Regions from separate parts of the Streptomyces sp. NPDC056527 genome, predicted to be linked through region 1. Evidence: riboswitches for the same ligand, from Rfam matches in the RefSeq annotation. Region 1 holds a riboswitch; each other region holds the start of a gene.
The links. A riboswitch is a leader RNA that binds a small molecule or an ion and turns the genes downstream of it on or off. The one in region 1 is predicted to bind thiamine pyrophosphate.
Positions count from the first base shown of each region.

Region 2: it holds a riboswitch for thiamine pyrophosphate, as region 1 does, so the genes downstream of both, ACFQ7Q_RS12525 (thiamine ABC transporter substrate binding subunit) here and thiC (phosphomethylpyrimidine synthase ThiC) in region 1, are expected to answer to the same signal.
Region 3: it holds a riboswitch for thiamine pyrophosphate, as region 1 does, so the genes downstream of both, thiO (glycine oxidase ThiO) here and thiC (phosphomethylpyrimidine synthase ThiC) in region 1, are expected to answer to the same signal.

Region 1 is NZ_JBHTTQ010000003.1:155,915-166,377, reverse strand. It holds gene ACFQ7Q_RS03205 (cyclophilin-like fold protein) at 1-187, shown strand, start outside; gene hisC (histidinol-phosphate transaminase) at 221-1,321, opposite strand; gene ACFQ7Q_RS03195 (LacI family DNA-binding transcriptional regulator) at 1,700-2,806, shown strand; gene ACFQ7Q_RS03190 (metallophosphoesterase) at 3,058-4,383, shown strand; gene ACFQ7Q_RS03185 (hypothetical protein) at 4,543-5,382, shown strand; gene thiC (phosphomethylpyrimidine synthase ThiC) at 5,470-7,242, opposite strand; TPP riboswitch at 7,236-7,382, opposite strand; gene ACFQ7Q_RS03175 (YibE/F family protein) at 7,454-8,794, shown strand; gene ACFQ7Q_RS03170 (SsgA family sporulation/cell division regulator) at 8,832-9,266, opposite strand; gene ACFQ7Q_RS03165 (IclR family transcriptional regulator) at 9,404-10,174, opposite strand; gene ACFQ7Q_RS03160 (DUF5326 family protein) at 10,456-10,463, opposite strand, start outside.
Region 2 is NZ_JBHTTQ010000017.1:91,342-101,804, forward strand. It holds gene ACFQ7Q_RS12490 (hypothetical protein) at 1-811, shown strand, start outside; gene ACFQ7Q_RS12495 (LOG family protein) at 1,029-2,123, shown strand; gene ACFQ7Q_RS12500 (hypothetical protein) at 2,177-3,283, opposite strand; gene ACFQ7Q_RS12505 (hypothetical protein) at 3,396-4,340, shown strand; gene ACFQ7Q_RS12510 (hypothetical protein) at 4,350-4,949, shown strand; gene ACFQ7Q_RS12515 (ABC transporter ATP-binding protein) at 5,004-6,026, opposite strand; gene ACFQ7Q_RS12520 (ABC transporter permease) at 6,026-7,675, opposite strand; gene ACFQ7Q_RS12525 (thiamine ABC transporter substrate binding subunit) at 7,714-8,793, opposite strand; TPP riboswitch at 8,880-8,985, opposite strand; gene rlmN (23S rRNA (adenine(2503)-C(2))-methyltransferase RlmN) at 9,015-10,121, opposite strand.
Region 3 is NZ_JBHTTQ010000144.1:1,582-12,044, forward strand. It holds gene ACFQ7Q_RS35075 (phytoene desaturase family protein) at 1-809, shown strand, start outside; gene ACFQ7Q_RS35080 (hypothetical protein) at 835-1,647, opposite strand; gene metF (methylenetetrahydrofolate reductase [NAD(P)H]) at 1,699-2,616, opposite strand; gene thiE (thiamine phosphate synthase) at 2,758-3,408, opposite strand; gene ACFQ7Q_RS35095 (Rv2175c family DNA-binding protein) at 3,494-3,859, opposite strand; gene ACFQ7Q_RS35100 (NAD(P)/FAD-dependent oxidoreductase) at 3,904-5,118, opposite strand; gene ACFQ7Q_RS35105 (hypothetical protein) at 5,147-5,488, opposite strand; TPP riboswitch at 5,543-5,655, shown strand; gene thiO (glycine oxidase ThiO) at 5,653-6,810, shown strand; gene thiS (sulfur carrier protein ThiS) at 6,807-7,019, shown strand; gene ACFQ7Q_RS35120 (thiazole synthase) at 7,025-7,819, shown strand; gene pknB (Stk1 family PASTA domain-containing Ser/Thr kinase) at 7,911-9,821, shown strand; gene ACFQ7Q_RS35130 (deoxyribonuclease IV) at 9,828-10,463, shown strand, end outside.

The DNA of each region.
Region 1 (10,463 bases):
CACGGTCGCCTTCTGGACCGAGGGCGACGCACTCGCACTCCCCTACGGCCCCACCCCGATCTCCCGGGGCTCCGAATGCCGGCTCGCGAGCCCCTGCAACCTCCTGGGCTCGCTCGACGGCGATCCGCGGGTCCTGGCCACCGTCAGGGACGGCGACCCGATCCGCGTCGAGCGCGTCGAGGGCTGACCGCCCGCCCTCGACCCGCTCCCACCGGGCTGATCAGCCCTCCTTGCGGAAGAAGCCCTCCGTCGTCTTCAGGAACAGGTCGTTCGCCTCGCACTCACCGATCGTGACGCGCACGCCCTCACCCGCGAACGGCCGCACCACCACACCGTGCCGCTCGCACTCCGCCGCGAAGTCCATCGTCCGCTCACCGAGCCGCAGCCAGACGAAGTTCGCCTGGGTGTCCGGCACGGTCCAGCCCTGGGCCACGAGCCCCGAGCGGACCCGCTCGCGCTCGGCCACCAACGAGCCGACCCGCCCGAGCAGTTCGTCCTCGGCCTGCAGCGAGGCGACCGCCGCGTCCTGCGCCAGCTGGCTCACGCCGAACGGCACCGCCGTCTTGCGCAGCGCCGCCGCGACCGGCTCATGGGCGATCGCGAAACCGACCCTCAGCCCGGCCAGGCCGTACGCCTTGGAGAACGTCCGCAGCACCGCGACGTTCGGCCGGTCGCGGTAGAGCTCGATGCCGTCCGGGATGTCGGCGTCGCGCACGAACTCGCGGTACGCCTCGTCGATCACCACCAGGACGTCGGAGGGCACCCGGTCCAGGAACCGCTCCAGCTCGGCCCGGCGCACCGCCGTGCCCGTGGGGTTGTTCGGATTGCAGACGAAGATCAGCCGGGTCCGGTCGGTGATCGCCGCGGCCATGGCGTCGAGGTCGTGCACCTCGCCGTCGGTCAGCGGCACCTGCACCGAGGTGGCCCCGCTGATCTGCGTGATGATCGGGTACGCCTCGAAGGACCGCCAGGCGTAGATGACCTCGTCGCCCGGGCCCGAGGTGGCCTGGAGCAGCGACTGCGCGACACCGACCGAGCCGGTGCCGGTGGCCAGGTGCGAGACGGGGACGCCGAAACGGTCGGCGAGCTCCGCCATCAGGCCGGTGCAGGCCATGTCCGGGTACCGGTTGAAATTCGAGGCCGCGGCCAGCGCGCTCTCCATCACGCCCGGCAGCGGCGGATACGGGTTCTCGTTGGAGGACAGCTTGAAGGCGACCGGACCGCCCGCGGCGGCCGGCTTGCCCGGCTTGTACGTGGGGACGCCGTCCAGCACGGCGCGCAGCCTCGGGCCGCCCGCGCTCGTCCCGCCGTTCTCGCTCACTGAGCTCACTGTGGTCCTCCTCGACCGTCCGTACCACCAATACTGCTCACCTTATGAGGATTCGCCTCCGCTGCGAATGGGCTGTGGACAACGGGTCGGACAAGCTGTGGACAACCGGGGGAGCGCAGCCGTGGGTGGCGCGCGCCGGTGGCGGGCGCCGTGGCGCGCATCCCCCGTAGAGGTGAGTTGAGACCTCTTCGAGACATCGGCTCTGTGGCAGGTCCATGCGTTTCGACAACCGTAGATCACACCCAAGGGGCCTTAACTCCCTTACTTCCTTAGGCACTTGATGCTTTTTGATCATGCAGAAACGTGCCTGTCAACGAGTGAATATGCGACCGGCCCAACCACCCGCCCTCGCCCTACTATCGGCTCGCCATGACAGCAGCAGGGAAGCACCAGGTGAGCCGGGCACAGACCCGGGGAAGTCGGCAGGGACGAGCGGGCATCCGGGACGTGGCCGCCGCCGCCGGGGTCTCCATCACGACTGTCTCCGACGCGCTCAACGGCAAGGGCCGGCTCCCGGACGCCACCCGCCGCCACGTCCGCGAGGTCGCAGACCGGCTGGGCTATCGCCCATCCGCCGCGGCCCGCACGCTCCGTACCGGCAAGTCGGGCCTCATCGGCCTGACCGTGACGACCTACGGGGATGAACCTTTCACCTTCACCGAATTCGCGTACTTCGCGGAGATGGCCAGAGCAGCCACATCGGCCGCGCTCGCGCGCGGCTATGCCCTGGTCATCCTGCCCGCAACCTCCCGCCATGACGTCTGGTCGAACGTCGCCCTCGACGGCACTGTCGTCATCGACCCCTCCGACCACGACCCGGTCGTCACCGAGCTCGTCCGCCAGGGCCTCCCCGTCGTCTCCGACGGACGCCCCGCCGGCACGCTCCCGGTGACCGCCTGGGTCGACAACGACCACGAAGCCGCCGTACTCGACCTCCTCGACCACCTCGCCGACGCCGGCGCCCGCCGGATCGGCCTGCTCACCGGCACCACCACCGACACGTACACCCGCCTGTCCACCACCGCGTACCTCAATTGGTGCGAACGGGTCGGACAGGACCCCGTCTACGAGGCCTATCCGGCGCACGACCCGTGCGCGGGCGCCGTCGCGGCCGACCGGCTGCTCGCCCGCCCCGACCGACCCGACGCCGTCTACGGACTCTTCGACCCCAACGGGACCGATCTGCTGGCGGCGGCCCGTCGCTACGGACTGCGGGTCCCGGAGGATCTGCTGCTGGTCTGCTGCAGCGAGTCGACCGTCTACGCCAACACCGAACCGCCCATCACGACCCTCTCGCTCAAACCCCGAAGGATCGGCACGGCCGTCGTCCAGCTCCTCATCGACGCCATCGAGGGGATCGACACCGACGGACCGGTCGAGCAGGTCATACCGACCGAACTCATCGTCCGGACGTCCTCCCAGAGGCGTTCGCCGCGTACGACGGTCAGCCCGCCCCGGTCACCTTCGAAGGACTAGCGAACGATCAGTACCAGCCGGATTCCGGGCCGGGCAGGGCCCAAACCCAGCCCAGCCCGGTCCTGACCCTGGCCTGGACCTTCTCAATTCGGGCGAAACAACCGGTGAACCCGGAGTGGACCCGGATTCACCACCCCTGGTGCGTCACACAGGCGGACCCTCATTCCTATGATGGGCGCACGACACCGCGGACCACCCCGACCAGGCCGGTCCGCGATGTACAGGGCATCGCGACGGTGGTGGAGGGGTCGATGACTCAGGGGGCCGGGCAGGAACCCGTGGTGCGCACGGCGACATTGCGTGATTTCCGCGTACCGCCGTACGCCCGCGTGCCCGTGCAGGGCAACGCCACCGAGCCTCCCACCGGGACCCCGACCGGCCCGACCGGCGCCTTTCCCGAGCCCAGCGCGTTCCCCGACCACGGCGCGCTCCCCGAACCCGGCACCTCTCCCGAGCCCGTCGCTCTCCTCGAACCCGACGCTCCGGTCACGCGCGGCGCCCACCTCGATCCGCGCACCGTCCACGAACCGGTCGCACCCGTCGGGTCGCTCGCCCCCACGCTCCATCTCCCCCTCGCCGGCGGCATGTCCTCCATCGTCGCCGTCGCGACCGGCCACCCCGGGAACGCCTTCCCCGACGAAGCCCTTCCCGACGGCTACACCCCCACCGAACGCGATCTCCCGGTCATCAATCGGGGTGACACCGTGCAGGTCCGTGTGGACCCGGAGCCGGCCCCCGCGGCCGCGGCCGCCGACGGCCCCGGCCCGCTCTACGTCGTCGGCGACGTCCACGGCTATCTCGACGAGCTCGTCGCCGCCCTCCGCGCCCAGGGCCTCATCGACGAGAACGGCGCCTGGTCCGCCGGCAACGCCCGCCTCTGGTTCCTCGGCGACTTCACCGACCGCGGTCCCGACGGCATCGGCGTCATCGATCTCGTCATGCGGCTGTCCGCGGAGGCCGCGGCCGCCGGCGGCTACTGCAAGGCGCTGATGGGCAACCACGAGCTGCTCCTGATCGGCGCCAAGCGCTTCGCCGACACTCCGGTCAACTCCGGCGCGGGCACCGCCACCTTCCAGGCCGCCTGGCTGCTCAACGGCGGCCAGAAGCACGACATGGACCGCCTCCAGGACGTCCACCTCCAGTGGATGTCCCGGCTCGACGCCGTGGTGGAGGAGGACGGGCACCTCCTGATGCACTCCGACACCACCGCCTATCTCGAGTACGGCAGCACCATCGAGGACGTCAACGAGACCGTCCACGAGATCATCAACCGGAACGACGCCGACGAGGTCTGGGACCTGTTCCGCAAGTTCACCAAGCGGTTCGCGTTCCGCGACGACGCGGGCCCGCAGGCCGTCCAGGAGCTGCTCGGAACCTATGGCGGCCGCCGGGTCGTGCACGGCCACAGCCCCATCCCGTACCTCCTCGGGCAGGTCGGAACGGAAGACGGCGAGGACGGATCGGGTCCGGTCGTCGACGGTCCGCACGTGTATGCGGACGGTCTGGCGATCGCCATGGACGGCGGTGTGACCATGGCCGGAAAGCTGCTGGTCGTCCAACTCCCCCTGCATGGCTGACGCATAACCCTGCGCATCCGGGGAAGTCGATTTCGGGAAACCCCCTGTCACCCTGTGCCGTAACCGCAATACCATCGGATCATCCGTAGCAGGCTCTCCTCCGTTTCCGCCCAACTGCCCGTTTCCCACGGTCAACCAGGCCTTACGGAGCATCGGGGGATGCACATGAACGTGGCTCCGCACCTGCTGACCGAGGACCGCGCCGAGTACGAGCGCATCCTCGGCGACGCACTGCGAAACCCGCATGACCATCCGGATCTCGCCGAGATCGGGAAACGGCTCACGTCCGAACAACTGCGCTCGATGGCCATGAGCGCGACGGCGCTGATCACCGCGGCCGCCGCGGTGGAGTACGACCACTTCGTCAAGGTCCGCGCGGAAGGCCGGGCGACAGGCGGTACAAGTGTGATGGACGCCGTTCTCGTGGCGGAAGGGGACGGAGCGAGCACGGGCCCCGGCGCGGGCATCGTCGCGGTCCTCACGGTCCTCGCACCGGTGCTCTCGGGCACGGCCGCGGTGATATTCCTGCTGGTCGGAGCCGTTCTGAAGGTGTTGGCACCCTCACTCGTGTTCGCCGACACGCTGCTGACGGCGGCCTGGTTCTTCGGCGCCGTCGCAGCCGCCGGACTGTTCTGCGCGGCCGTCGGTCTCCTTGTGACGGCGCTGCGCAACCGCTCCACCGAAGTGGCCGCGGGTCCCGGCATCGGCGGTGAACCGGACGACGAACTGTCCCGGGCCCGCGACGCCTGGCGCCGCGCCCTGCTGGAACGCGGCATCCTCCCGTTCCTGCGGGAGGCCCTGGCCGACCCCGTCGCACACCCGGCCCCGCCCCTGCCGCCGCAGCCCTCGGAGCGCACGGACCGCATCCCGAAGATCGGCTACAGCGGACCGGACTTCTCGAGTCCGAGCGAGGGAGCCTCGGGCAGCAGCCGTCCCAGGTTCAGCAGCCCGGACTTCACGAGCCCCGAGTTCGGCTCCCCGGAGCACCGGCCGGAGTGATCCGGGGAACGCCACGGCGGGCACGCGCCGCACGACCCCCCGTGGCCGTGCGGTCCGTACCCGCCCTGTAGGCACCTCTGCGTGCGGCTACTCCGCCAGCGGGAGGTACACGCGGTTGCCGGCGGCCGCGAACTCCTTGGACTTCTCCGCCATCCCGGCCTGGATCTCCTCGGACTGGAGGTCGCCGCCGTGCTCGCGCCGGATGTCCTGCGAGATCTTCATCGAGCAGAACTTCGGGCCGCACATCGAGCAGAAGTGCGCGGTCTTCGCGGGCTCCGCCGGCAGCGTCTCGTCGTGGAACTCACGCGCCGTGTCCGGGTCGAGCGCCAGGTTGAACTGGTCCTCCCAGCGGAACTCGAAGCGCGCGTCCGACAGCGCGTCGTCCCACTCCTGCGCCCCCGGGTGCCCCTTGGCCAGGTCGGCCGCGTGCGCCGCGATCTTGTACGTGATGACACCGGTCTTCACGTCGTCCCGGTTGGGCAGGCCCAGGTGCTCCTTGGGCGTGACGTAGCAGAGCATCGCCGTGCCCCACCAGGCGATCATCGCGGCGCCGATGCCCGAGGTGATGTGGTCGTACGCCGGCGCGACGTCCGTGGTCAGCGGGCCGAGGGTGTAGAACGGCGCCTCCTCGCAGATCTCCTGCTGAAGGTCGATGTTCTCCTTGATCTTGTGCATCGGGACATGGCCCGGGCCCTCGATCATCGTCTGCACGTTGTGGCGCTTGGCGATCGTGTTGAGCTCACCGAGCGTCTTCAGCTCCGCGAACTGCGCCGCGTCGTTGGCGTCCGCGATCGAGCCGGGGCGCAGACCGTCGCCCAGCGAGTACGTGACGTCGTACGTCGCGAGGATCTCGCAGAGCTCCTCGAAGTTCGTGTAGAGGAAGTTCTCCTTGTGGTGCGCGAGGCACCAGGCGGCCATGATCGAGCCGCCGCGCGAGACGATGCCGGTCTTGCGACGGGCGGTCAGCGGCACGTACGGCAGCAGCACACCGGCGTGGACCGTCATGTAGTCGACGCCCTGCTCGGCCTGCTCGATGACCGTGTCCTTGTAGATCTCCCAGGTCAGCTCCTCGGCCTTGCCGTCGACCTTCTCCAGGGCCTGGTAGAGCGGCACGGTGCCGATCGGCACGGGGGAGTTGCGCAGCACCCATTCACGGGTGGTGTGGATGTTGCGGCCGGTGGACAGGTCCATGACCGTGTCCGCGCCCCACTTGGTCGCCCACGTCATCTTCTCCACCTCCTCCTCGATGGAGGAGGTGACGGCGGAGTTGCCGATGTTGGCGTTGACCTTCACCAGGAACCGCTTGCCGATGATCATCGGCTCGATCTCCGGGTGGTTGACGTTGGCCGGGAGCACCGCGCGACCTGCGGCGATCTCCTCCCGTACGACCTCGGGGGAGACGTTCTCGCGGATCGCGACGTACTCCATCTCCGGGGTGATCTCGCCGCGGCGGGCGTACGCGAGCTGGGTCACCGCCGCCCCGTCGCGGCCCCGGCGGGGCTGGCGGGGGCGGCCGGGGAAGACCGCGTCGAGGTTCTTGAGGCCACCGCGCGGCGAGGTGTGCTTGATGCCGTCGTCCTCGGGACGGACGGGGCGGCCCGCGTACTCCTCGGTGTCGCCGCGGCTGATGATCCAGTTCTCGCGCAGCGGCGGAAGGCCCCGCCGTACGTCGGTGTCGATGGTGGGGTCGGTGTACGGGCCGGACGTGTCGTACAGCGTCACGTCCTTGCCGTTGGTGAGGTGCACCTGACGGACGGGCACTCGGAGGTCGGGGCGCGAGCCCTCGACGTATCCCTTGTGCCAGCCCGGCTTGCGCTCGTCCTGGCTGGTGGCAGGCGTGCGTGCATCCTGAATGGTCATGAGACCGATCTCCCTACGCCGGCATTACCCGGTAACAGGTTCGGCGGTCGGCGCAGCCTCCTCCCGTACGTACATCAGTACGCGCGTACGGTGATCAGCGCCCTCTCAGCCCGGTGCTCCGAGCTCCCGCGTGTGCAAAGGTGCCACCACGCTAGCGGCAACCCTGGCGTGCTGAACAGTGGGCCCCCGCCGTTCTTGCGATGATCTGTCGGTGACTTCCTCGCAGCAGACCCCGGAACCCGATGGACACGACGGCCATGGGGACGCGGGCCACGGGCACGGGCACAGCCACAGCCACGGCCCGGCGGCGCCGGTCTCCCGGCATCTGCGCAGAGTCATCGCCGCGGTCCTGATCCCCTTCGCCGCGGCGGTGGTGGTCGGTCTCGTCGTGCTGTGGCCGGGCGGCGCACCGGAGCACGAGCGCACCGGCGTCGGCTTCGACCGGCAGACCTACGCGGGCAAGGTCGCCTCGGTCGAGAAGGTCGACTGCAAGGACGTGAACGCCGCTCAGGTCCCGCCGACCGGGGACGTCTCCACGCCTCAGGGCCGTGAGGCCGTCAACGCCCAGCAGGGAGAGTGCGAGAAGGCGACGATCGAGGTCACCGACGGCCCCGACAAGGGCCGTACCTTCGTCGAGATCGTGCAGCCGGACGCGCCGCGTCAACTGGACCAGGGGCAGGGCGTGGTGGTGGCGTACGCCCCCGACGCCCCGCGCGATCTGCAGTACTCGGTGACGGATGTGAACCGCAAGGTTCCGCTGACGGTGCTGGCGCTGATCTTCGCGATCGTGGTCGTGCTCGTCGGCCGGATGCGCGGGGTGATGGCCCTGATCTCGCTCGCCATCAGCTTCCTGATCCTGACCTTCTTCATCCTGCCGGCGATCCTTCAGGGATCGAATCCGCTGGTGGTGGCGGTGGTCGGGTCGAGCGCGATCATGCTCATCGCGCTCTACATGTGCCACGGCCTGTCGGCGCGTACCTCGGTCGCGGTGCTCGGCACCCTGATCTCGCTGCTGCTGATCGGGCTGCTCGGCTCGTACTTCATCAGCTGGGCGTCGCTCAGCGGCAACACGGACGACAACACCGGTCTGATCCACGGCCTGTACCCGGACATCGACATGTCCGGTCTGCTGCTCGCGGGCATCATCATCGGTTCGCTCGGCGTCCTCGACGACGTGACGGTGACGCAGACCTCGGCGGTGTGGGAACTGCACCAGGCCGATCCCCGTATGGGGCCCCGGGCGTTGTACCGGGCCGGGATCCGGATCGGCCGCGACCACATCGCGTCCGTGGTGAACACGCTGGTCCTCGCCTACGCCGGTGCGGCCCTGCCCCTGTTGCTGCTCTTCACCATCGCGCAGAGCAGTGTGGGGACGGTGGCCAACAGCGAGTTGGTCGCGGAGGAGATCGTCCGGACGCTCGTGGGATCGATCGGTCTGGTGGCCTCGGTGCCGGTCACGACCGTGCTTGCCGCCCTGGTCGTCTCCGCCGACCGGCCGGGCGATCCGGAGAAGCGTTCATCCAGGGGTGGACGCCGGCGCCGGGCGAAGTGACTGGTCCGGGGCCCTTTCCGGCGGGCACCCGAGGCGGTCAGCCCGCGTTCTCCTCTGCCAGAATCCGGCCGAGCGCGGCTTCCAGGTTGTCCTCGAAGTCGCCCAGCGTCCTTTCCTGACCGAGCGGAACCAGCTTGTCCGTGCGGTCGAGGAAGGCGACGAGCGGCGGAGCGCTGGCCCGGAACAGGGCGCGGTCGCTGCCGACCTGGAGCCGGATGGAGACGTCCGAGAGCGCCTCGGGATCGGTCGGCGCGATGTGCACATCGCCGTCGCCGCTCGGCCGGTTGATCCCGTCCAGCAGCAGCTCCCGCCCGAACGCCCAGGTCACCGGCGCGTCTCCGGGGAGATGGAAGGTCATCCGCACCGCGTAGGGATCCCGGGTCTCGTACCGGAGTTCCACCGGGATCCTGAAGGCGAGCTCCTCGGAGACGAGGAAGCTCATCAGGACCTCGGCCTGGACCGACTCTCGCATCTTGTACCCCGCAGTAGATGAAGCAGTTGTGTGCACACGGCTACTGAAGCTGTGATCGAAACGGCCAGGAATGATCCCCGATGGCCCTGTTGACGCAATCGTGCTGTAAGCGCTAGCAGATCACAAGGAGTGATTTTTCAGATACTGATAGAGAAAGCGAAGGAGCTGAAGAGCCCTCCGATCTCATTCTGTAGCCGAGCGACTGCGGGTAGCAATCGTTCTTCCTGGTGAAGTGGTACAGAAATCGCCATCGTGGCCGCCGTGGACCCCGCAGTGATGGGGATTGCGGCGCAAACTGTGCCGAGCGCATATTCCTGACGCTCCACCAGGGGCTCCATTCGCCCCATACCGCCCAAACGCTCCAAAAGCGCCCGCCGGTTACGCACCGTAAACGGAGTGATGGCTTCCACCGGATGGCGGTCGAGGTGGTCTTGACGACTCTTGAGATCCAGTTGACTGAGCAGACACTGGCCGATCGCATGAGCGTGGCCGGTCTCGCGGAAGTCGGCCCACTCGTCCACCGCGGGGGCGGACGGGGTGTCGGCGACGGCGACGAGCTCGATCTCGCCTTCGCGGTAGATCGCGAAGTAGATGGGCACGCCGATCTCGTCGCGCCAGTGTGCGAGCGAGTCTTCGATCTTGGTGCGACGATTCTGCAGAACTCCGCCGCCGGCCAACCGACCGGCCGCGTCGCCGAACACGAACACACCCTTCTCGCGGCGTAGATAGCCCTCGTGCGTCAGGGTGCGGAGCAGGTGGTACGCGGTGGGAAGCGGGAGTCCCGCTTCACGCGCGAGCTGTTTGGCGGGGGCTCCGTCCTCGTGGGAGCCCACGGCTTCCAGGAGTCTCAGCGCCCGCTGCACCGAGCCGATCAGGGTAGGGACGGCGGACTGCGAAGCCGTGGCCAAAGGTCACCCCCAGGCGTGGTGACGGGTGCCGTGCACCCGCCCGCGGGGGCCGCCCCCGCGCGCCCGCCGCGGCCTGGGAAACCGGTGGAGTCCGATGAAGGACCCGCCCGGGACTGGTGAAGAAACCGCAGGTCAGCACGGAGATCTACGCCGGTTTTCCCCGGGGGCGGCAGAGATTTCCACCCTAATGGCAGCCCCCGGGCACGGACGCGGTTTCCCTCTCCGCATCCCTCGGCCGGGCTAACAGCGAGCAGCCCGGTCATACCGGCAGGTAGCTCGTGCTACCAAT
Region 2 (10,463 bases), on a different contig from region 1:
GCTGCTGTTCTATCTGCATCTGCGCGGGGACATCACCGGGCTGCCGTTCGACGGAGCCGCCGCCGAGCTGCTCGCCGCGCACCAGCCGATCCCGCTCGCGGCCGCGCTCACCCTGCTCGCGATCCTGCCGGTGGTCGCCTCCACGGCCGCGGCGCTCGCACTGCGCCCCCGCAGGACTCCCCCGGCCCCCGAGGGCATCGAGAAGATCGCCCCCTCCGGGCTCCCCTGGGGCGTGGCGCTCCTCGCGATGGGCCTCGCCGTCGAGACGTACGCGGGCGAGGGCGGCGGGGGCGGCGCGTTCCCGCTGCCGGGCCGCTTCGACGGCAACCCCGGCGGCGTGCTGGCCGGCTGGATCCTCACCGCGCTCGGCCTCGCGATGGCGGGCCCCGGGATCACCCACTGGTGCGGCCGCCTCCTCCAGGCGGTCCGCCCCGGCGCGATCCGGCTCCTCGCCGGCCGCGTCCTGATGGACGAGTCCCGGCGCATCGGCCGCCCGCTCGGCGTGGTGTGCGCGGTGGCCTCGGGCGGCCTCGCCGCGGCGACGCTGTACGACTCCCGGGCTGGCGGCTTCGGCCCGCTGACGGGCCTGGGGGCGGCGCTGGTGATGGCCTGCACGACGGCGACGCTGCTGACGGCGGCCCTGGAGTCCAAGCAGTGCCGCGCCCACACGACGGAAGCCCTCGTCCGCCTGGGCGCCCCGCCCACGGCCCTCCGCAACGCGGCCCTGATGCGAGCGGGGGTCCTTCTGGCGGTGTTCCTCCCCCTGACGATCCTGGTGAGCCAACTGGCAGCGGTCCCGTTGAAGGGCTGAACCCCGTGCGGGCGAAATGCCAGGAAGCTGTCGCCCGCCGCCCTCGGCCCGGCCCCGCCCCCTGGCGGGCAGTGGCCCCGCAGGGCCAGGGGTCCCCCGGCAGGGTGGACGCACGGCACGGCGCGCCCCGGCGGGCGCGTCCGCTCCGATCCACTTCCGCCCCACGGGGCCGCGACGCTTCGCCGGACGCGCACCACGACGGCCTATCGTGGGCGGCATGACCCGCCCGCACGCGCGCGAGATCCACACCCCCGACGAGTTCGACGCGGCCGTCACGCAAGGATCCCTCCTCGGATACCGCATCCAGTCCGTCGATCTGACCGACCACACCTTCGCGCTGCTCTCCGTCTCCACCGCCGGCGCCGTCTTCCTCGGCTGCGCCATGCAGCCGGAGGCCGCCGCCAAGGTCCGTGCCGACGGGGCCCTGGTCTTCCCGCCCGTGCCGGATCTGCCGTTCGACCCGTACCGCGCCCGGCTGTACTCCCCCGACGAACTCTTCGAAGGCATCCGGGACGAGCGGTACGAGGCGACCCCCGACGCCCTCACGTACGACTGGTTCCAGCGGACGAAGGCCGACGGCGACGTCTTCGCGTCGATGCTCCGCTCCATCCACGACGACGCGATCTCCGACGCCCTCGACGAGCTCCTGGCCGGCACGGGGGTCGTCGGTGTGATGGGCGGGCACGCGATGGGCCGTGGCACCGACGCGTACGCCGGGGCGGCCCGGCTCGGACGGTCCCTGGCACGGACGGGTCTCACCGTGGCGACGGGCGGCGGCCCCGGCGCGATGGAGGCCGCGAACCTGGGCGCGTACACCGCACCACTCGCCGACGACGTCCTCGACGAGGCGCTCGAACTCCTCGCCAAGGCGCCCTCGTTCACCCCGTCCGTCACGGAGTGGGCCCGCGCCGCCTTCGAGGTCCGGGCCCGCTGGCCGAAGGGCGGCGGCTCGGTCGGCATCCCCACCTGGTTCTACGGCCACGAGCCGCCGAACCCGTTCGCCGGCCACATCGCGAAGTACTTCGCCAACGCCACTCGCGAGGACGGCCTGCTTGCGCGCTGCACCGCAGGGGTGGTCTTCCTGCCCGGTGCGGCCGGCACGGTCCAGGAGATCTTCGACGACGCGACGCCGAACTACTATGAGTCGCGCGGAGAGCCCACCCCGATGGTGCTGGTGAACCGCGACCACTGGACGCGGCGGCTGCCCGCCTGGCCGCTGCTGCAGGCGATCGCCGCGGACCGCCCGATGGCCGCGAGGATCGCCCTGGTGGACTCGATCGACGAGGCCCCGGAAGCCCTCCGACGCCTCTGAACCGCGCGCACGACGGCTCCACGGCCCCGCCGGGCCCTCCGGCGGTCGCCCCCCTAAAGCCGCCGAACGGTCTGAGCCTCCGCACGCTCCACCGACGTCCTGCCGTGCACGTGCACCAGCGCCAGGTGGAACAGCGCGGGCGCCAGTGGCGCCCAGCGGTGGACGCGGTCGGGACGGAGCAGGTAGCGGGTCACGTCGGCAGAGCGGAACGGGACGTAGTCGATCGTCTGGTGTTCCCAGCGGTCGGCGACGCCTCGGCTCATCCGCTCGCGGAGCTGATCACCCGTCATGTCGGTGAGCCGGGCGTAGAAGTGGGCGCCCCATTGCCGCTTGTCCACGTCGAGGGCGAAGGCCAGCAGGGCGAGCGAGTACTCGTGCGGCTCCAGTGACATCTCCTCGCGCATCCCGCGGCGTGCGACGGAATGGAGATCGGGCGCGTTGCGGCCCGCGGAGTCGATGTGCCGGGCGAGCCCTTCGTTGACGGAGGAGTTCCACAGACCGGGCGCCATCCGCACCCGGTCACCCCGTTGACTGACCGCGAGCAGGTGGTCGGAGGTGACGACGGCGATGTTCACGCCGAAGCTGCACTGGAGGAACGCCGGCGCGGTCAGAGGATGTTCGGGGTTGAGGTAGCGGGACCGTGGGGTGGATCCGTCGGGCATCCTGCGGTCCAGCTGCTGGGCCGCGAGGAAGGTGTAGTAGTCCGTCGGACGCAGCCGCAGATGGACCTCGGCCTGTTCGTCGAGGGCGCTCCTGGAGATCTCCAGGCTTTCGACCGCGTACCGCGGCCCGTTCCACACCGGTGCCCGTTCGCCGGACGCTTCCGCCCGGTTCTCCTCCGCCTCGATCTCGGCGCGCCAGTCGGCCATCTCCTCGGGGAGTGCGATCTCCTCGGTGAGGACCTGGACGTGGACGGACTCGGGGGCGATCGCCCGGTCCCCGTCGCCCTCGACGATCAGCGCGGAGGTGCGCAGCGGTCCGAGGGAGAACGTGGACCACGCCCCGCCCTGTCCCTCCCGGAAGGTGAGACTGCGGACCATCCCCGCCGAACGTCTCCGGATCCTGAACCAGATGTCCTGTGTCCACTGCTGGAACAGGGTGGCGAACACGACTCCCAGGATGGCGCCGACCACTCCGTTGCCCAGATCTATTCCGCTCACGTGCAGCAGCGTAGGCCAGATGATCACGGTCGGTGGCCGTGCGAGGCAACTTCGACGCCGTATCCCACGTCTGGCAGTCCGTACCGCCATCTTTCCGGAACGGAGCCACCCGGTGCTCATAGGACTGCTGACCGCGATCGCCGCCTCGATCTGTTACGGCACGGGCTCCGTCCTGCAGGCCGTCGGGTCGCGCAAGTCCGCCCGGCGCGAGGCGGCCGCCGCGGGCCGGCTCACGGAGCGCGGCGGGCCGAGTCTGTCCTCCACCGCGAAGGCGGCGACGACATGGGAGTTCGTCGTCGGCACGATCCTGGACTTCATCGGATTCGGTCTCGGCGCGCTCGCGGCCCGCTTGCTGCCGCTGTTCCTGTCCCAGACCGTGATCAGCGCGAATCTGGTCGTCACCGCGGTCCTGAGCGTCCGGATGCTCGGTATCCGGCTCACCCGCGCGGAGTGGACGTCGATCGGCGTGGTCTGCTCGGCGCTGGTGCTCCTGGCGAGCGCGGCGGGCCCCGAGGGCAGCGGGCACACCCCGATCGCCACGCACTGGTGGCTGCTCGCGATCTCGCTGCTCCTGATGGTGGGCGGCACCGTGCTCGTACGGCTCCTGGGCGCGCGGGCGGCCATCCTGGCCGGTCTGCTCTCCGGACTCGGCTTCGGCGCACTGGGGGTCGGCGTGCGGATCCTGAACGGCATCGACTCCTTCGACCTCGGCGCTCTCCTCACCGACCCGGCGCTGTACGCGATCCTCGTCGCCGGGGTCGGCGGCATGTATCTGCACACCGTCGCGCTCCAGATCGGCTCGGTGAACGGGGCGACGGCGGCGCTGGTGGTCGGCGAGACGGTCCTCCCCGGCATGATCGGCGTGTGGTGGCTGGGCGACGCCTCCCGCCCGGGCTTCGCCTGGCTCGCGGTCCTCGGCTTCGTCCTCGCGGTCGTCGGCGCGGTGGCCGTGGCCTGGTTCGGCGCCCCGGAAGGCCACGGGGCGCAGGACACGGAGGTGCCCGACGAGCACGGCGCCGTGCCCGAGGCCCGTCCCGATCCCGTACGCGTTCCATAGGGTGCGGCCATGGGGACTTACATCGACGGAGTGATCGAGACCCGCACCGCGGGCGAGCCATGGGAGATGGAGGTCGATCTGCTCGACTTCGACCTCGGGAAGCAGCGGGACGAGCGCGATGCGCTGTTCGGCTACGGCGGCGGCCTCAGTGTGGACCGGCCCCTCTTCGAAGCGCGCGGCTGGCCGGAGGACGCCGGCGAGGAGGTGCCGAAGCAGATCGACGAACTGAGCCACAGTCACTCGTACGCGACATGGGCCGAGATAGCGGCGGTCGACTGGGACGCGCCGATCTGCGACCGCCCCGACTGGAACCAGGTGGCCGAGTGGCGGCCGGGGCCGGACGGCGAACTCGCCCTGCACGACGTGTCCTGGGTACCGGCCGAGGTGGTCGACGCGGCGGCGAAGCTCTTCGGCGAGGATCTGTACCCGGGCGAATGGCCGCAGGGCGGGGAGGTCCGTCTGAACGGCACGGTCTACCGTCCGGTGGTCCTCACGGCCGGGATGATCGTTCCACCGGACGGCAAGTGGGGCCCGGTGTGGGCGTCGATGCGCGCGCTGGCGGCGGAGTACGGCGACGAGAACGTCCGCCTGGTGGTCTGGTTCGGCTGACACGGCCCGACCCGGCCCCGGTCGGGGCCGATGGGCGATGCCGCACCCCGACGCTCACTCCCCCGCCAGGACCACGACCTCCTCGACCGCGAACGCCACGCCCACGCGGGCGCCCTCCTCCGGAGCGTCCCCGAGGGGGCACTCCGCCTCCAGGTCGGGACCCTCGGACGGGCGCAGCAGCAGGGCGACGTGCGTGCCACGGAAGGTACGGGACTCGACGGTGCAGGTCAGGCCCTCCTTCGCGGCGCCGAGACGGACGCCGCCCGGGCGCACGAGGAGCTTCCCCGGGCCCTGGGGGGATCCGTCGGGCACCGGTACCTTCCCCCACACGGTGTCGGCCGCGTCCCCGCTCACCGTCCCCGACACCACGTTGTCGAATCCGAGGAAGCGCGCCACGAACTCGGAGGCGGGCCGCTGCCACACCTCCAGCGGAGTGCCGGACTGGGCGATCCTGCCGTCCCGCATCACCACGACCCGGTCGGCGAGCGCGAACGCCTCGCCCTGGTCGTGGGTGACGGCGAGCACCGTCGTGCCCAACCGGCCGAAGAGGCCGCGCAGTTCGACCACGAGCCGCTCTCGCAGCCCTCGGTCCAGCTGGCCGAGCGGCTCGTCCAGCATGAGGAGCCGGGGGCGCGGGGCGAGCGCGCGGGCGAGCGCCACGCGCTGCTGCTCGCCGCCCGACAGCGAGGCGACGGCCCGCCGTCCCGCCCCGGGCAGACCGACCATTTCCAGCAACTCCTGGACCCGCTGGTCCTGTTCGGCCTTCCCGACCCGGCGCATCCGCAGCCCGAAGGCGACGTTGCCGCCGACGTCCCGCTGCGGGAAGAGCTGGTGGTCCTGGAACATGAGCCCGACGCCGCGCCGGTGCGCCGGCACCCCGGTCTGGTCGCTGCCGCCGAGCAGCACCCGGCCCTCGTCGAGGGCCTGGAGTCCGGCGACGGCCCGCAGCAGCGTGGACTTCCCGCTGCCGCTCGGCCCGAGCACGCACACGATCTCGTGCTCGGCCACCTGCAGGTCCACCGAATCGAGCACGGCCCGCTGCCCGAACCGTACGGTCGCGTCCTTGAGCGTCAGCATCAGAACTCCCCGGAGGTCCGGTCGGTGCGGAGCCGTTCGAGCAGCAGCAGGGCCACCGCGCACACCACCATCAGAATCGTCGAAAGGGCCATGGCCTGGCCGTAGTTGAGCTCGCCGGGCCGACCGAGCAGCCGGGCGACCGCGACCGGCAGCGTCGGGCTGTCGGGCCGGGCGATGAAGACCGTCGCACCGAACTCTCCGAGGGACACCGCGAAGGCGAATCCGGCCGCGATCAGCAGCGCGCGCCGTACCAGCGGCAGATCGACCTCGCGCCAGGCACGCAGCGGCGACGCCCCGAGCACGGCCGCCGCCTCCCGCAGCCGCTCGTCGACCGCGCGGAGCACGGGCAGCATCGTCCGTACGACGAAGGGGACACCGACCAGTGCCTGCGCGAGCGGCACGAGGATCCAGCTGGCCCGCAGGTCGAACGGCGGCTCGTCCAGGGTGATCAGGAAGCCGAAGCCGACGGTGACTGCGGAGACCCCGAGCGGCAGCATCAGCAGCGCGTCGAAGCCGCGCACGAGGCGACCGGCGATGGGGGTCCCCCCGCGCGAGCGAAGCCGAGAGTGGGGGAGGGTGAGGGCCGCCGCCGCGAGTCCGCCGATGACGAGGGCGATCAGGGTGGCGACGACGGCGTACCGGAGGGAGTTCCCGATCGTGTCCAGCAGCGGCACGAGGAAGGTGCCGGAGGGGTCCGGGGTCTGCAGGGCGCGGTAGTAGTCGAGCCCGTATCCACCGGAGGTGGCGAAGGACCGCTCGACGAGGACCCCGAGCGGCAGCACGATCAGCAGGGCGACGGAGAGCAGGACGCCCGCGAACAGCGCCCACTGGCCGACGCCCCGTGGCCGGCGCGCCGTCTGCTCGGGTGCGACCAGCCTCAGCGCGGTCTCCCGCCGGCGGACGGTCCGGGCGTGCACGGCGAGGACCACGCCGACGGCGACGAACTGCACCATCGTGAGGACGGCCGCCGTCGTCAGGTCGAAGCGGACGACGGTCTGCCGGTAGATCTCCGTCTCCAGGGTGGAGTACGTGGATCCGCCGAGGATCTGGACGACGGCGAACGAGCTCGCGGTGAAGAGGAACACCATCAGCGCGGCCGCCGCGACGGAGGGCGCGAGCGCCGGCAGGGTCACGGTCCGCCAGGCGGTCCAGCGGGACGCGCCGAGGACCCGGGCGGCCTCCTCCTGGCGCGGGTCGAGCTGCGCCCACAGGCCGCCGACGGTCCGTACGACGACGGCGTAGTTGAAGAACACATGGGCGATCAGGATCGCCCACACGGTGGTGTCGAGCCGCACGCCCCACAGCTCGTCGAGGAGGCCGCCGCGCCCGACCAGCGCCAGGAACGCCGTACCGACCATGACGGTCGGCATCACGAAGGGCACGGTGACGACGGCGCGCAGCAGCCCCTTGCCGGGGAAGTCGAAGCGGGCGAAGACGTACGCGCCGGGCAGCGCGATCAGCAGGGTCAGCCCGGTGGAGGCGAGCGCCTGCCAGAGCGTGAACCAGAGGACGTCGAGGATATCCGGCCGGCTCAACGTCTCGCCGAGGCGGCCGAACTGCCACACCCCGTCGACCCGCAGCCCGCGCTCGACGATCGAGACGACGGGCCAGGCGAAGAAGAGCGCGAAGAAGGCGACGGGCACGACCATCAGGCCGAGCCGCGCCGCGCTTCCCCTGCGGTCGGGAACTACTTCAGAACGAGCGACGACCACTGCTGGATCCACTGGTCACGGTTGGCGGCGATCTTCTCGGGCGCCATCGTCTGGGGCTTGTCGATCACCACACCGTGCTTCGTGAAGAGCTCCGGCAGGGTGGCGTCCTTGGCCACCGGGTTGACGAACATCTGCAGCGGCATGTCGTCCTGGAACTTCTTGGAGATCAGGAAGTCGATCAGCGCCTTGCCGCCCTCGGGGTTCTTCGCCCCGTTCAGCAGCCCCGCGAACTCGGTCTGCCGGAAGCAGGTCCCGGTGGAGACCCCGGTGGGGGCTTCCTTGGGCTGCGGCTCGGAGTAGAGGACCTCGACCGGCGGGCTGGAGGCGTACGAGACGACCAGCGGCCGGTCGCCCTTGGCCTTCTTGCCGCCGGCGGAACCGGAGAACTCCTGGTTGTAGGCGAGCTCCCAGCTGTCGACGGTCTTCACGCCGTTGGCCTTGAGCTTCTTCCAGTAGTCCTGCCAGCCCCCATCGCCGTACTGGGCGGCGGTGCCGAGCAGGAAGCCGAGGCCCGGGGAGGAACGCTCGGGGTTCTCCACGACGAGCAGGTCCTTGTACGCGGGCTTCGCGAGGTCGTCGAAGGTCTGCGGGGGCGCGAGCTTCTTGTCGGCGAAGTACTTCTTGTCGTAGTTGACGCAGATGTCACCGGAGTCGATCGGGGTGACCCGGTGCTCCTTGTCGAGCTGGACCTCGGCGGGGATCCGGTCCAGGCCCTTCGCCTCGTACGGGACGAAGATCCCGTTGTCGAGGGCGCGGGACAGCAGGGTGTTGTCGACGCCGAAGAAGACGTCACCCTGCGGGGAGCCCTTGGTCAGGATCTCCTTGTTGACCGCCTCGCCAGCGTCGCCGCTCTTGAGGACCTTGACCGTGAAGCCGGTCTGCTTGGTGAACTCCGCCAGCACCTCCTTGGAGGCGTTGAAGGAGTCGTGACCCACCAGGGTCACGGTCTTCGGGGTGGGCGCGCCGGACTTGCCCGCCGCGTCCCGGACGTCCTCGGTACCGCACGCGGCGAGCGTGGTGACGCCGACCGCGGCGACGATCGCCGCGGCGGCCATCTTCTTGGTGCTCACTGGAATTCCTCCTGGGTGTGACCAGGAAGAGACGCGGCCCTGCCGACCGGAAGGCGGGCAGGGCGCAACAGCTCGAGTTACGACCGAACTTCCTACCCAGAATGACCTGGGCAAGGTTCAGAGGGTCTGCGGTCCTGACCGCACTCTCAGCGCTGTGGCGCTCCCCTGTCGGAATATGGAGATGTGTTCGAGCACAGAGTACAAGGTCAGCGCTCGGACGCCGCCAGCTGTCCACAGGCGCCGTCGATCTCCTGACCTCGGGTGTCACGGACGGTGACCGGGACGCCATGGGCGGCGATGGCCTCGACGAACGCCTTCTCGTCCTCGGGACGGGAGGCGGTCCACTTCGAGCCGGGCGTGGGGTTCAGCGGAATCAGGTTGACGTGCACCCGCTTGCCCTTGAGCAGCCGCCCGAGGAGGTCGCCACGCCACGCCTGGTCGTTGATGTCGCGGATGAGGGCGTACTCGATGGAGATCCGGCGGCCGGACTTCTCCGCGTACTCCCAGGCCGCGTCGAGGACCTCGCGGACCTTCCAGCGCGTGTTGACGGGCACGAGGGTGTCGCGCAGCTCGTCGTCGGGGGCGTGCAGGGAGACGGCGAGCCGGCACTTGAAGCCCTCGTCGGCGAAGCGCAGCATCGCGGGCACGAGACCGACGGTGGAGACGGTGATCCCGCGCTGGGACAGACCGAGACCGTCCGGCTCCGGGTCGGTCAGGCGGCGGATCGCGCCGACGACCCGCTTGTAGTTCGCGAGCGGCTCACCCATGCCCATGAAGACGATGTTGCTGAGCCGCGCGGGCCCGCCGGGCACCTCGCCGTCGCGCAGGGCGCGCATTCCGTCGACGATCTGGTGCACGATCTCGGCGGTCGACAGGTTCCGGTCGAGACCGGCCTGTCCGGTGGCGCAGAACGGGCAGTTCATCCCGCAGCCGGCCTGCGAGGAGATGCACATGGTGACCCGGTCCGGGTACCGCATCAGGACGGACTCGACGAGCGTGCCGTCGTGCAGCTTCCACAGGGTCTTACGGGTGGTGTCGTCGTCGCACGAGATGTGCCGGACCACGGACATCAGGTCGGGCAGCAGCTCGCCCTGCAGCTTCTCGCGCGAGGACGCGGGAATGTCGGTCCACTCGGCGGGGTCGTGGGCGTACCGCGCGAAGTAGTGCGTGGACAGCTGCTTGGCGCGGAACGGCTTCTCGCCGATCGCGGCGACGGCCTCCTTGCGCTCGGCGGGCGTGAGGTCGGCAAGGTGCCGCGGCGGCTTCTTGGCTCCGCGGGGGGCGACGAAAGTGAGTTCTCCGGGCTTGGGCATGGTGCTACCAGTGTCGCAGACCGAACCCTGTGGCCTGGGGCGCAAGCCCTGGGAGGCGGTCGTCCCAGGTCGTACCAGGCCGTCGAAGTGGACTTCGGACGGCCCGGCGACTTCCCCTCCGGACCCTGCCCGGCACGCAAAGCCCCAGATCAGCGCGGTTGGGGCCTGCTGACCGGACCGACCGAGCCGGAACGCGACACATGCGTGTGCCGGGCAGGTCGAGGCTGCCCGGCACACGCGGATTCAGGGGTGTCGGCCGGCCCTGCCGTCCGCGATGGAGGCTTGGGCGGGGCCGGCTGTGGCGTTAGCGGCGGTGGTGGTGGTTGCCCCAGGACTTGGTGT
Region 3 (10,463 bases), on a different contig from region 1:
CCGCCGTCCTGCCGTACATGGAGCAGACCTTCGGCACCTGGTACGTGGGCGGCGGCATCAGGGCGCTCGCGGACGCGGTGTACGAGCGGTGCCGGAAGCGGCGGGTGGAGTTCGTCTTCGACACCGCCGTCGACGAGGTGGTGGAGAAGGACGGCCGGGCGGCCGGGGTCCGGCTGGTGGGCGGAGAGCTCGTCGAGGCGGACCATGTCGTCGCGGGCGCGCCCGTCCCCGCGCTCTACCGGGAGCAGGTCGTGACCTGGGAGCGCCAGGACGACTGGCCGCGGTACCAGGCCGCCCTCACGGGCCGGGTGACGGTCTGTCTGGCGCTGCGCGGAGCCCGGGAGGCCGGCGCGGCTCACCGGACGGTCGTCCACGGGAGCGGGGACCGTCCCGCGGTGACCGTGCTCCGGGCCGACGATCCCGCGCTGCGCCCCGACGACGACCACGAATCGGTCACCGTCACGTCCACGGTGGGGCTGAACCCCGAGGACGACTGGGCGGACATCGCGCGGGAGATGGTGGCGGCGGCGGAGTCGGCCGTCCCCGATCTGCGCGAGCGGCTGCTCTGGCAGGAGGTCCGTACGCCGGACGACACCCTGCGGGAGACGGGCGCACAGGAGGTGCCCGGACCGGCGCTCGGGGGCGGCCGCGGCCTGTTCCTGCCCGCCGCGAACCGTTCCCCGCTGCCGGGGCTCCACTTCGTCGGCGGCTGGTCCCATCCCGGCGGCGGGCTCGCCCACGCCGGGATGTCGGGGGCGCTCGTCGCCGGGCTGATCGTGGAGGGCGCGGACTTCCGCGGTTCGCGCTGAGCCGCGTCAGGAGCGGTGGGGCCGGTCAGTACCGGTACTGCTGGTCGTTGCCGTAGCCGTAGTGCTCCTGCCCCTGCTGCGGGGCGGGCTGCTCGTTGTCGCGCTGCTGGGGCACCCACACGCCGCCGGGCGGGGTGTCGTAGCCGTACGAGGGCGCGTAGGGGTCGGCGGCGTACTGCTGCTGCCCCGTGCCGTAGTCGTACGAGGCGTACTGCTGGCCGTCCGTCCCCGGACCGATGTACGGGTCGGAGTAGGCGGCGTACTGCTGCTGACCGCTGCCGTAGTCGTAGGCCGGCTGCTCGTAGCCGGTCTGGTACGCGGGCTGCTCGTACCCGGGGGTGTAGCCGTCGTATCCGGCGCTGTAGGCGGGCTGCTCCTGCTGCTGCGCCTGGGCGTGACCGTGGCCGTACGAGGTGTCGTAGATGCCGTACTGGCCGGTGTCCTCGTCCATCGGCTGGGGCTCGTAGACCGCGGTGGACTCGGCGGCCGAGGGCTCCGCGTGCTCGTAGGAGAGGTCGCTGACCTCCAGGGTGGGGCCCGTCTCGGCCGGCGCGGACGACCTGCGGCGGCGGCTCTCGCCCGGGCTCCCGCCGATGGCCCAGCCGGTGGAGAAGCCGCGGCGGAAGGACAGGGTCACATAGGTCTGGCCGACGGCGAAGGCGATCGCCCCGACGATGATCACCGCGACCGAGGGCATGAGGACGCCCAGGACCACGCCGAGGAAGCCGCAGAAGGCGAGAACTCGCCAGCGCAGGCGCGCCTTGTACTGCAGCAGCACCTCACCCAGCAGCCACAACGCGACAACGCCGAACGCGATGTAGAGGACCGTCCACCCCATGCCCGCCCCTCTCCTACGGCCACCGCCGCGGGTCTGGGGCGGGTACGCCGTTCACGACTGCACGTGCAGTCCGAGATTCTCGTAGATCTCCAGCGTCGCGGTGGAGTTGTTCAGCGTGATGAAGTGCAGTCCGGGGACACCCTCGGAGAGCAGACGCGCGCAGAACTCCGTCGCGAACTCGATGCCAATGGAGCGTACAGCGGCCGCGTCGTCCTTGACGGCGAGGATGCGTTCTTTCACATCGGCCGGGAAGTGCGCGTTGCTCAGCTGGGGGAGCCGGTCGAGGGTCTTGACGTTCACAACAGGCATGACTTCGGGGATGATCGGCGTCTCGCAGCCGGCCTTCGCCACGCTGTCGCGCATCCGGAGGTAGTTGTCCGGGTCGAAGAACATCTGCGTGATCGCGTAGTCGGCGCCGGCCCGGCACTTGTCCACGAAGTGACGGATGTCCGTGTCCCAGTCGTCCGAGCGGGGGTGCATCTCGGGGAAGGCGGCGACACCGACGCAGAAGTCTCCGGATTCCTTGATCAGCCGGACGAGGTCGGCGGCGTACCGCACGCCCTCGGGATGCTCGATCCACTCCCCCAGCGGGTCGCCCGGCGGGTCGCCGCGCAGGGCGAGCATGTTCCGGATGCCGGCGTCGGCGTACTGACCCAGGACGTTGCGCAGCTCGGCGATGGAGTGGTCGACCGCGGTGAGGTGCGCGACCGGGGTGAGCGTGGTGTCGCCGGCGATCTTCTGGGTCGCCTTGACCGTCCCGCCGCGGGTCGAGCCGCCCGCGCCGTAGGTCACCGAGACGAAGCTCGGCCCGACCGCCTCCACTCTGCGCAGGGCGTTCCACAGGCTCCGCTCGCCCTTCTCCGTCCGGGGCGCGTAGAACTCGAAGGAGTACGACGGCTTGCCGGCAGCGAGGATCTCGCGGACCGTGCGGGCACGGTCCGTGCGGGTGGAAGCGGTACCAAGGGCCATACCGGCAGGTTAGACGGGGTCACACGACCGGCGAAGCCTCGTCCGAGGAATGGACACGTTTTTGGACAACGCACAAGGGGTGGACCCGACCTTCGGACATTGCGCCGAAAAGGTCACGGACGGCGGCCTGCGGCGGGGAGATCAGGCCGAGCGCTCACGGACCCGCTTGGCCAGGCGGGCCGTCGCCGCGGCCGGGTCGTCGGCCTCGGTGATCGCCCGGACGACCACGATCCGGCGGGCGCCCGCGTCCAGGACCTCGTCGAGGGTGGTCTCGTCGATCCCGCCGATGGCGAACCAGGGCCGGTCCTGCTCCAGGGCCGCCGCGTACCGCACCAGACCGAGGCCGGGGGCGTACCGGCCGGGCTTGGTCGGGGTGGGCCAGCAGGGGCCGGTGCAGAAGTAGTCCACGCCGGGCTCGGCGACGGCCGCGTCCACCTCGGACTCGCCGTGGCAGGAACGGCCGATCAGGACTTCCTCGCCGAGGATCGCGCGGGCGGCGGGCACGGGCAGGTCGCCCTGGCCCAGGTGCAGCACGTCGGAACCGATGGCGTGGGCGACATCGGCCCGGTCGTTGACGGCGAGCAGCTTGCCGTGGCGCCGGCAGGCGTCGGCGAGGACGGCGAGGTGCTCCAGCTCCTCGCCGGCCTCCATGCCCTTGTCGCGGAGCTGCACGATGTCCACGCCGGAGGAGAGCACGGCGTCGAGGAAGGCGGGCAGGTCTCCCTGGCGCCTGCGGGCGTCCGTGCACAGATAGAGCCGGGCGTCGGCGAGCTGCTCGCGAGGCGTGGACATGGGTACTTCCCCCCGTTGGGTGCGGTGGTTCCGTGCGACCGGGACGGGCCCGGCCGCACGGAGCCTCTGTGGTGTCTTCGGTGCGTCAGACGGCGAGCGCCTGGGCGCGGCGCTTCACCTCCGTGCCACGATTCTCGCTGAGGGCCTGCGCGGGCGTGCCCGGCAGGCTCGGGTCGGGAGTGAAGAGCCACTCCAGCATCTCTTCGTCGGTGAAGCCGTCGTCCTTCAGGAGGGTCAGGGTCCCGGAGAGCCCCTTGACCACCTTGTCGCCGTCGATGAAGGCGGCGGGCACCTGAAGCGCCTTGTTCTCGCCGCGGCGTACGGCGATGAGCTGGCCCTCCTTGACCAGCTGCCGCACGCGCGTCACCTCGACATCGAGCATTTCCGCGATGTCGGGGAGGTAGAGCCAGGCGGGGACGAGAGCATCGGTTCTTGCGTCAATCTCGGTCACGTGGACAAGCCTGCCATCCCGGACTGACAGCCGGTAGTCGAGCCCTACAGGACTGCCGCCTTCAGGGGGACGGAAGGGTCCGCGGCCCGCTGCGGATCGATCCGGGCGCCGGACTCGATCAGCTTGCGGCCCTGGGCCAGGTCACGGGGGCGTCCGACGGCGAGCAGCGCGACCAGGGCGCCGTCGCGCAGCCAGAGCGCCGACCAGGAGGGGCCGGCCGGGTCGCCGCGCCGGAGCAGCTCCGTGTCGCCTCCGTGGTGCCCCGCGTACTGCACGAAGCGGCCGAACTGCTCGGACCAGAAGTACGGCACCGGGTCGTACGGCCGGGGGACCTCGCCGATGATGTCGGCCGCGACGGTGCGCGGGCCCTGGAGCGCGTTGTCCCAGTGGTGGACCAGGAGGCGGCGGCCGTAGCGGGCGGAGGGGAAGGAGGCGCAGTCGCCGACGGCGTACACGTCGGGCAGGGAGGTGCGCAGCCGCTCGTCGGCGGTGACGGAGCCGTCCGCGTCACGGGCGATGCCGGAGTCGGCGAGCCAGCCGGTGGCGGGGCGGGCGCCGATGCCGACGACGACCGCCTCCGCGGGCAGCCTGCGTCCGTCGGTCAGGACGACCGTGCCGGGTTCGACTGCGGCCACGCGCGCGTGGGTGAGGAGTTCGGTGCCGCTCTCCTCGTACCACTGCGCCATCGGGGCGGTGACCTCGACGGGGAGCGCGCCGGCGAGCGGCCGGTCGGCGGCCTCCACGACGATGACGGCGCAGCCCGCCTCGCGTGCGGCGGTGGCGAACTCGGCACCGATCCAGCCGGCGCCGACCACCACGATGTCGTGGCGCCGCTCCAGGACGGGCTTGAGGCGGGCGGCGTCGTCGAGGGTGCGCAGCAGATGGACGCCGGGCACACCTTCGGCGCCGGGCAGGGTGACCGGCTCGGCACCGGTGGCGACGACCAGGAGGTCGTACGGGACGGGTCCGGCCTCGGTGTCGACCTCGTGCTCCTCGGCGCGCAGCCCGGTGACGTCGAGACCGAGACGCAGTTCGATGGCGAGGGCCTCGAAGTCGACGTCGAAGGCGGAGTCCTCGGCCTTGCCGAGGAGCACGGCCTTGGAGAGGGGCGGCCGGTCGTAGGGCTGGTGCGGCTCGGCGCCGATGAGGGTGACCTGGCCGGTGAAGCCCTGTTCGCGCAGGGCGACGGCGGTCTGCACCCCCGCCATGCCGGCGCCCACGATCACGACCCGCTGTTGTGCCTGCTTCTGCTCGCTCACCCGATCACCTTACGCATCTGACGCACCGTCAGGAAGGCGGCTGTTCGACCACGCTCGTGCCGGAGCCCTCCTGGGACTCCCATGCCCAGGTCTCCTCCAGCCGAACGCGCCCGTCCGGCAGCTCCACCACGATCGAGACGCAATGCCCGGAAGAGGTGGATCCGTCCCCCTTCAACTGGACGTAGCGGAAGTCGAGCCGGTCCCCCGCGCGCGTGCCCACGAGGTTCCCGCGGACCACGTCGCCGCCCGCGTACTCGGCCCAGATCCGGCCGTCCTCCTCGTGGTACGTGAAGCGGGTGCGTGTGCCGACCTGACCGGGGGCCTGGTCGGCGACGGGCGCGAGCACGAGGCCGTCGAGAGATCGAGCCACTGCGGAGGCTCCCTTACTGGGCGTCGGGGGCGGGGGTTAGTCTGACCGTCAACGTAGAGCACTCGCGGGAGCCCGGACGCACCGGGCTGAGAGGGAGGCTGGCCGGCCTCCGACCGTACGAACCTGATCCGGGTCATGCCGGCGAAGGGAGGGGCTGGACGCCCATGTCGCGTACATCCGACGTCCTCGTCATCGGGGGCGGAATCATCGGTCTGGTCACGGCCTGGCGGGCCGCGCAGCGCGGACTGCGCACCGCGGTCGTCGACCCGGAACCGGGCGGCGGTGCCGCCCGTGTGGCGGCCGGGATGCTGGCCGCCGTCACCGAACTCCACTACGGCGAGGAGACCCTGCTCGCCCTCAACCTCGCCTCCGCGCGCCGCTATCCCGACTTCGTCGCCGAGCTCCGGGACGCCACGGGACACGACGTGGGGTACCGCGCCTGCGGCACGCTCGCCGTCGCGCTCGACGCGGACGACCGGGCGCATCTGCGCGAGCTGCACGCCCTGCAGACCCGCTGCGGCCTGGAGTCGGAGTGGCTCAGCGGCCGTGACTGCCGTCGTCTGGAGCCGATGCTGGCCCCCGGCGTGCGCGGCGGGCTACGGGTCGACGGCGACCACCAGGTCGATCCGCGCCGGCTCGCCGCCGCGCTGGTCACCGCCTGCGAGCGGGCCGGCGTGATCTTCCACCGGGCCCTCGCGGAGCGGCTGACCGTCGTACGGGACCGGGCGGCGGGCGGGCTGCTCGCCGGGGGCGAGGCGCTCGAAGCGGACCAGGTCGTGCTGGCCGCGGGCAGCCTCAGCGGCCGGCTCGCCGGCGTACCGGACGACGTGCTGCCACCCGTACGCCCGGTCAAGGGTCAGGTGCTGCGGCTGACCGTGCCGGAGGCGTACGCGCCGTTCCTGTCGCGGACCGTCCGGGCCGTCGTGCGCGGCAGCCACGTCTATCTGGTGCCGCGCGAGAACGGCGAGCTGGTGATCGGCGCGACCAGCGAGGAACTGGGCTGGGACACCACCGTGACGGCGGGCGGGGTCTACGAGCTGCTGCGCGACGCCCACGAGCTGGTGCCGGGCATCACCGAGCTGCCGCTCACCGAGACCCGCGCCGGCCTGCGGCCCGGCTCCCCGGACAACGCGCCGCTGCTCGGCCCGACCGCCCTGCCCGGCCTGCGGCTGGCGACGGGGCACTACCGCAACGGGGTCCTGCTCACCCCCGTCACCGGCGATGTGATGGCCGACCTCCTCACCACCGGCGAGCTTCCGGACGAGGCCCGCCCCTTCACCCCCCGCCGCTTCTCCCCCGTACGTCAGGAGCAGCCCGCATGAACGACTCGACGAACGTCTCCGTCAACGGCGAGGCCCGTGTCCTCGCCGCGCCCACGACCCTCGACGCGCTGGTCGCGACGCTGACGCCGGCGCCGTCCGGCGTGGCCGCGGCCGTCAACGAGACGGTCGTGCCGCGCAGCCAGTGGTCCGCGACCCTTCTGGGCGAGGGCGACCGGGTCGAGGTCCTCACCGCCGTGCAGGGGGGCTGAGCGCGATGTCCGACGACACCTTCCTCCTCGGCGGTACGGAGTTCTCCTCGCGTCTGATCATGGGCACGGGCGGCGCCCCGAGCCTGGACGTCCTCGAACGCTCCCTGATCGCCAGCGGCACCGAGCTCACCACCGTCGCCATGCGGCGTCTCGACCCGACGGTGCAGGGCTCGGTCCTGTCCGTGCTGAACCGGCTCTCCATCCGCGTCCTGCCGAACACGGCGGGCTGCTTCACGGCGGGCGAGGCCGTCCTGACGGCTCGGCTCGCCCGGGAGGCGCTGGGCACCGACTGGATCAAGCTGGAGGTCGTCGCCGACGAGCGGACCCTGCTGCCCGATCCGATCGAGCTGCTCGACGCGGCGGAGACGCTGGTGGACGACGGCTTCACCGTCCTGCCGTACACCAACGACGACCCGGTCCTCGCGCGGAAGCTGGAGGACGTGGGGTGCGCGGCGATCATGCCGCTGGGATCGCCGATCGGCTCCGGGCTGGGGATCCGCAACCCGCACAACTTCCAGCTGATCGTGGAGCGGGCCGGAGTGCCGGTGATCCTGGACGCGGGGGCGGGGACGGCCTCGGACGCCGCCCTGGCGATGGAGCTCGGGTGCGCGGCGGTCATGCTGGCGTCGGCGGTGACCCGGGCGCAGGAGCCGGTGCTGATGGCGGAGGGGATGCGGCACGCGGTGGAGGCGGGCCGGCTGGCGTGGCGGGCGGGCCGGATCCCGCGCCGCCACTTCGCGGAGGCCTCGTCCCCGACGGAGGGCCGCGCGGCCCTGGACCCGGAGCGGCCGGCGTTCTGACGGCCGGCGGACCGGTCCCGCGCGTCACAGCTGTGCTGCGGTCGCGGCCGGTGGGGACGGGGTGTCCTCACCGGCTCGTAAACTCGAGGCCGTGGACACGACCCTTCATGACCCCCTCGTCGGGCAGCTGCTCGACGACCGCTACCGCGTCGACGCGCGCATCGCCGTCGGCGGGATGGCCACGGTCTACCGGGCCGTCGACACCCGACTCGACCGGGTGCTCGCGCTCAAGGTGATGCACCCGGACCTCGCCACCGACGCCACCTTCGTGGAGCGGTTCATCCGCGAGGCGAAGTCCGTGGCGCGGCTCTCGCACCCGAACGTCGTCGGGGTCTTCGACCAGGGAGCGGACGGCGCGTACGTCTATCTCGCGATGGAGTACGTCGCCGGGTGCACCCTGCGCGACGTGTTGCGGGAGCGCGGGGCGCTGCAGCCCCGGGCGGCGCTCGACATCCTGGAGCCGGTGCTCGCCGCGCTGGGCGCCGCGCACCGGGCCGGGTTCGTGCACCGGGACATGAAGCCGGAGAACGTCCTGATAGGGGACGACGGCCGGGTCAAGGTCGCCGACTTCGGGCTCGTACGGGCCGTGGGCTCGGCCACGAACACCACCGGCTCCGTCCTCGGCACCGTGTCGTACCTCGCCCCCGAGCAGATCGAGCACGGCACCGCGGACACCCGCGCCGACGTGTACGCCTGCGGTGTCGTCCTGTACGAGATGCTGACGGGCGGGAAGCCGCACTCCGGGGACACCCCCGCGCAGGTCCTCTACCAGCATCTGAACACCGACGTCCCGGCCCCGTCCGCCGTCGTCCCCGGTCTCGCCCTCGAACTGGACGAGCTGGTGGCGACCGCGACCGCCCGCAACCCCGACGTCCGCCCCTACGACGCCGTCGCGCTCCTGGCCCTGACCAGGGAGGCCCGCTCGGCGCTCGGGGACGAGCAGCTGGACGCGGTCCCGCCGCAGGCGCACCGGGAGGACGCCACGGGGGCCGAGGACCGGACCAGCGTCATCCCCCGGACCCTGCCCGCGGAGACCGAGCAGCCGGTGCAGCACACCAGCCGGCTGACGATGCCGCCGCCCGAGCCCCGGCCGGAGTCCCGGCGCGCCCCGCGCCGCCCCCGCGGCCCTCTGCTCGTCCTGGCCGCCGTCCTGCTCACCCTCGGACTCGGCACCGGCGTCTGGTACATCAATTCCGGCCAGTTCACCCGCGTCCCCTCCGTCCTCGGCCAGAGCGAGGCGCAGGCCACCAAGCGGCTCAGGGACTCCGGGCTCGACGTCGGTACGACGAAGCGCGCCTTCAGCGACGTGTACGAGCGCGGCACGGTCATGGCCACCGACCCCGCCTCCGGCGCGCGGATCCGGGGCAACGGCACGGTCACGCTCACCATCTCCCGCGGCCCGCAGATCGTGAAGGTCCCGAACCTCAAGGGGAAGCCGCTGCCGGAAGCCAAGCGGCTCCTGGCGAAGGAGGGGCTGGCTGCGGGAGTGATCACCCGGGCGTTCAGCCAGGACATCGCGCAGGGCGCCGTGATCAGCTCCGACCCCGAGCCCGGCACCGAGCGCAGCCCGGACTCGGCCGTGGCCCTGGTCGTGAGCAAGGGCGTCCCGATCGACGTCCCCGATGTGGCCGGCGAGTCGGTGGCCGAGGCCACGAGCACGCTCCGGGAAGCCGGACTCAAGGTGGAGGTCGCCACCGAGCGCGTCCACTCCCCCGAGGCGGCCGGCACCGTCGCGGCCCAGTCCCTCGCGGAGGGCAGCCGCGCCGCGCAGGGCGACCGGATCGTCCTGACCGTCTCCAAGGGCCCGCGGATGATCGAGGTGCCCGACGTCGTGGGCGAGTCCACCGACTCCGCGCGCGAGAGACTGGAAGGCGCGGGCTTCGAGGTGAAGGTGGAGAAGACCTTCCCCTTCCTCGGCGACAAGGTCTCGGGCCAGTCCGTCGAGGGCGGCTCCACCGCCCCCGAGGGCTCCACCGTCACGATCACGATCAAGGGACTGTAAGAACTCATGCGCAACCCCGTCGGCGGCCATGTCCCCGTGGCCGGCGGCCTCGCCACGGTCGGTCTGGGCTACGCCCGCGAGCTGGGCGCGGAGACCGTGCAGGTCTTCGTCGCCAACCCGCGTGGCTGGGCCACCCCCGTGGGCAACCCGGCCCAGGACGAGCTGTTCCGCGCCGGATGCGAGGCCGAGTCCCTGTCCGCCTGGGTGCACGCCCCGTACCTGATCAACTTCGGCTCCCACACCGAGGCGACCGTCGACAGGTCGGTGGAGTCGCTGCGGCACTCGCTGCGCCGGGGCCGGGAGATCGGCGCGAAGGGCGTGGTGGTGCACACCGGATCGGCGACCGGCGGCCGGCCGAGGGCGGAGGCGCTGGCCCAGGTACGGGAGCGGATGCGGCCGCTGCTCGACGAGCTGACGCACCCGGACGATCCGTTCCTGCTGCTCGAATCGACGGCCGGGCAGGGGTTCTCCCTCTGCTCGCGCGCCGAGGACTTCGGTCCGTACTTCGACGCGCTGGACCGTCATCCGAAGCTCGGCATCTGTCTGGACACCTGCCACATCTTCGCCGCGGGCCACGACCTGACCGGTCCGTACGGCATGACGCAGACGCTCGACCGGCTGGTGGAGGTCGTCGGCGAGGGG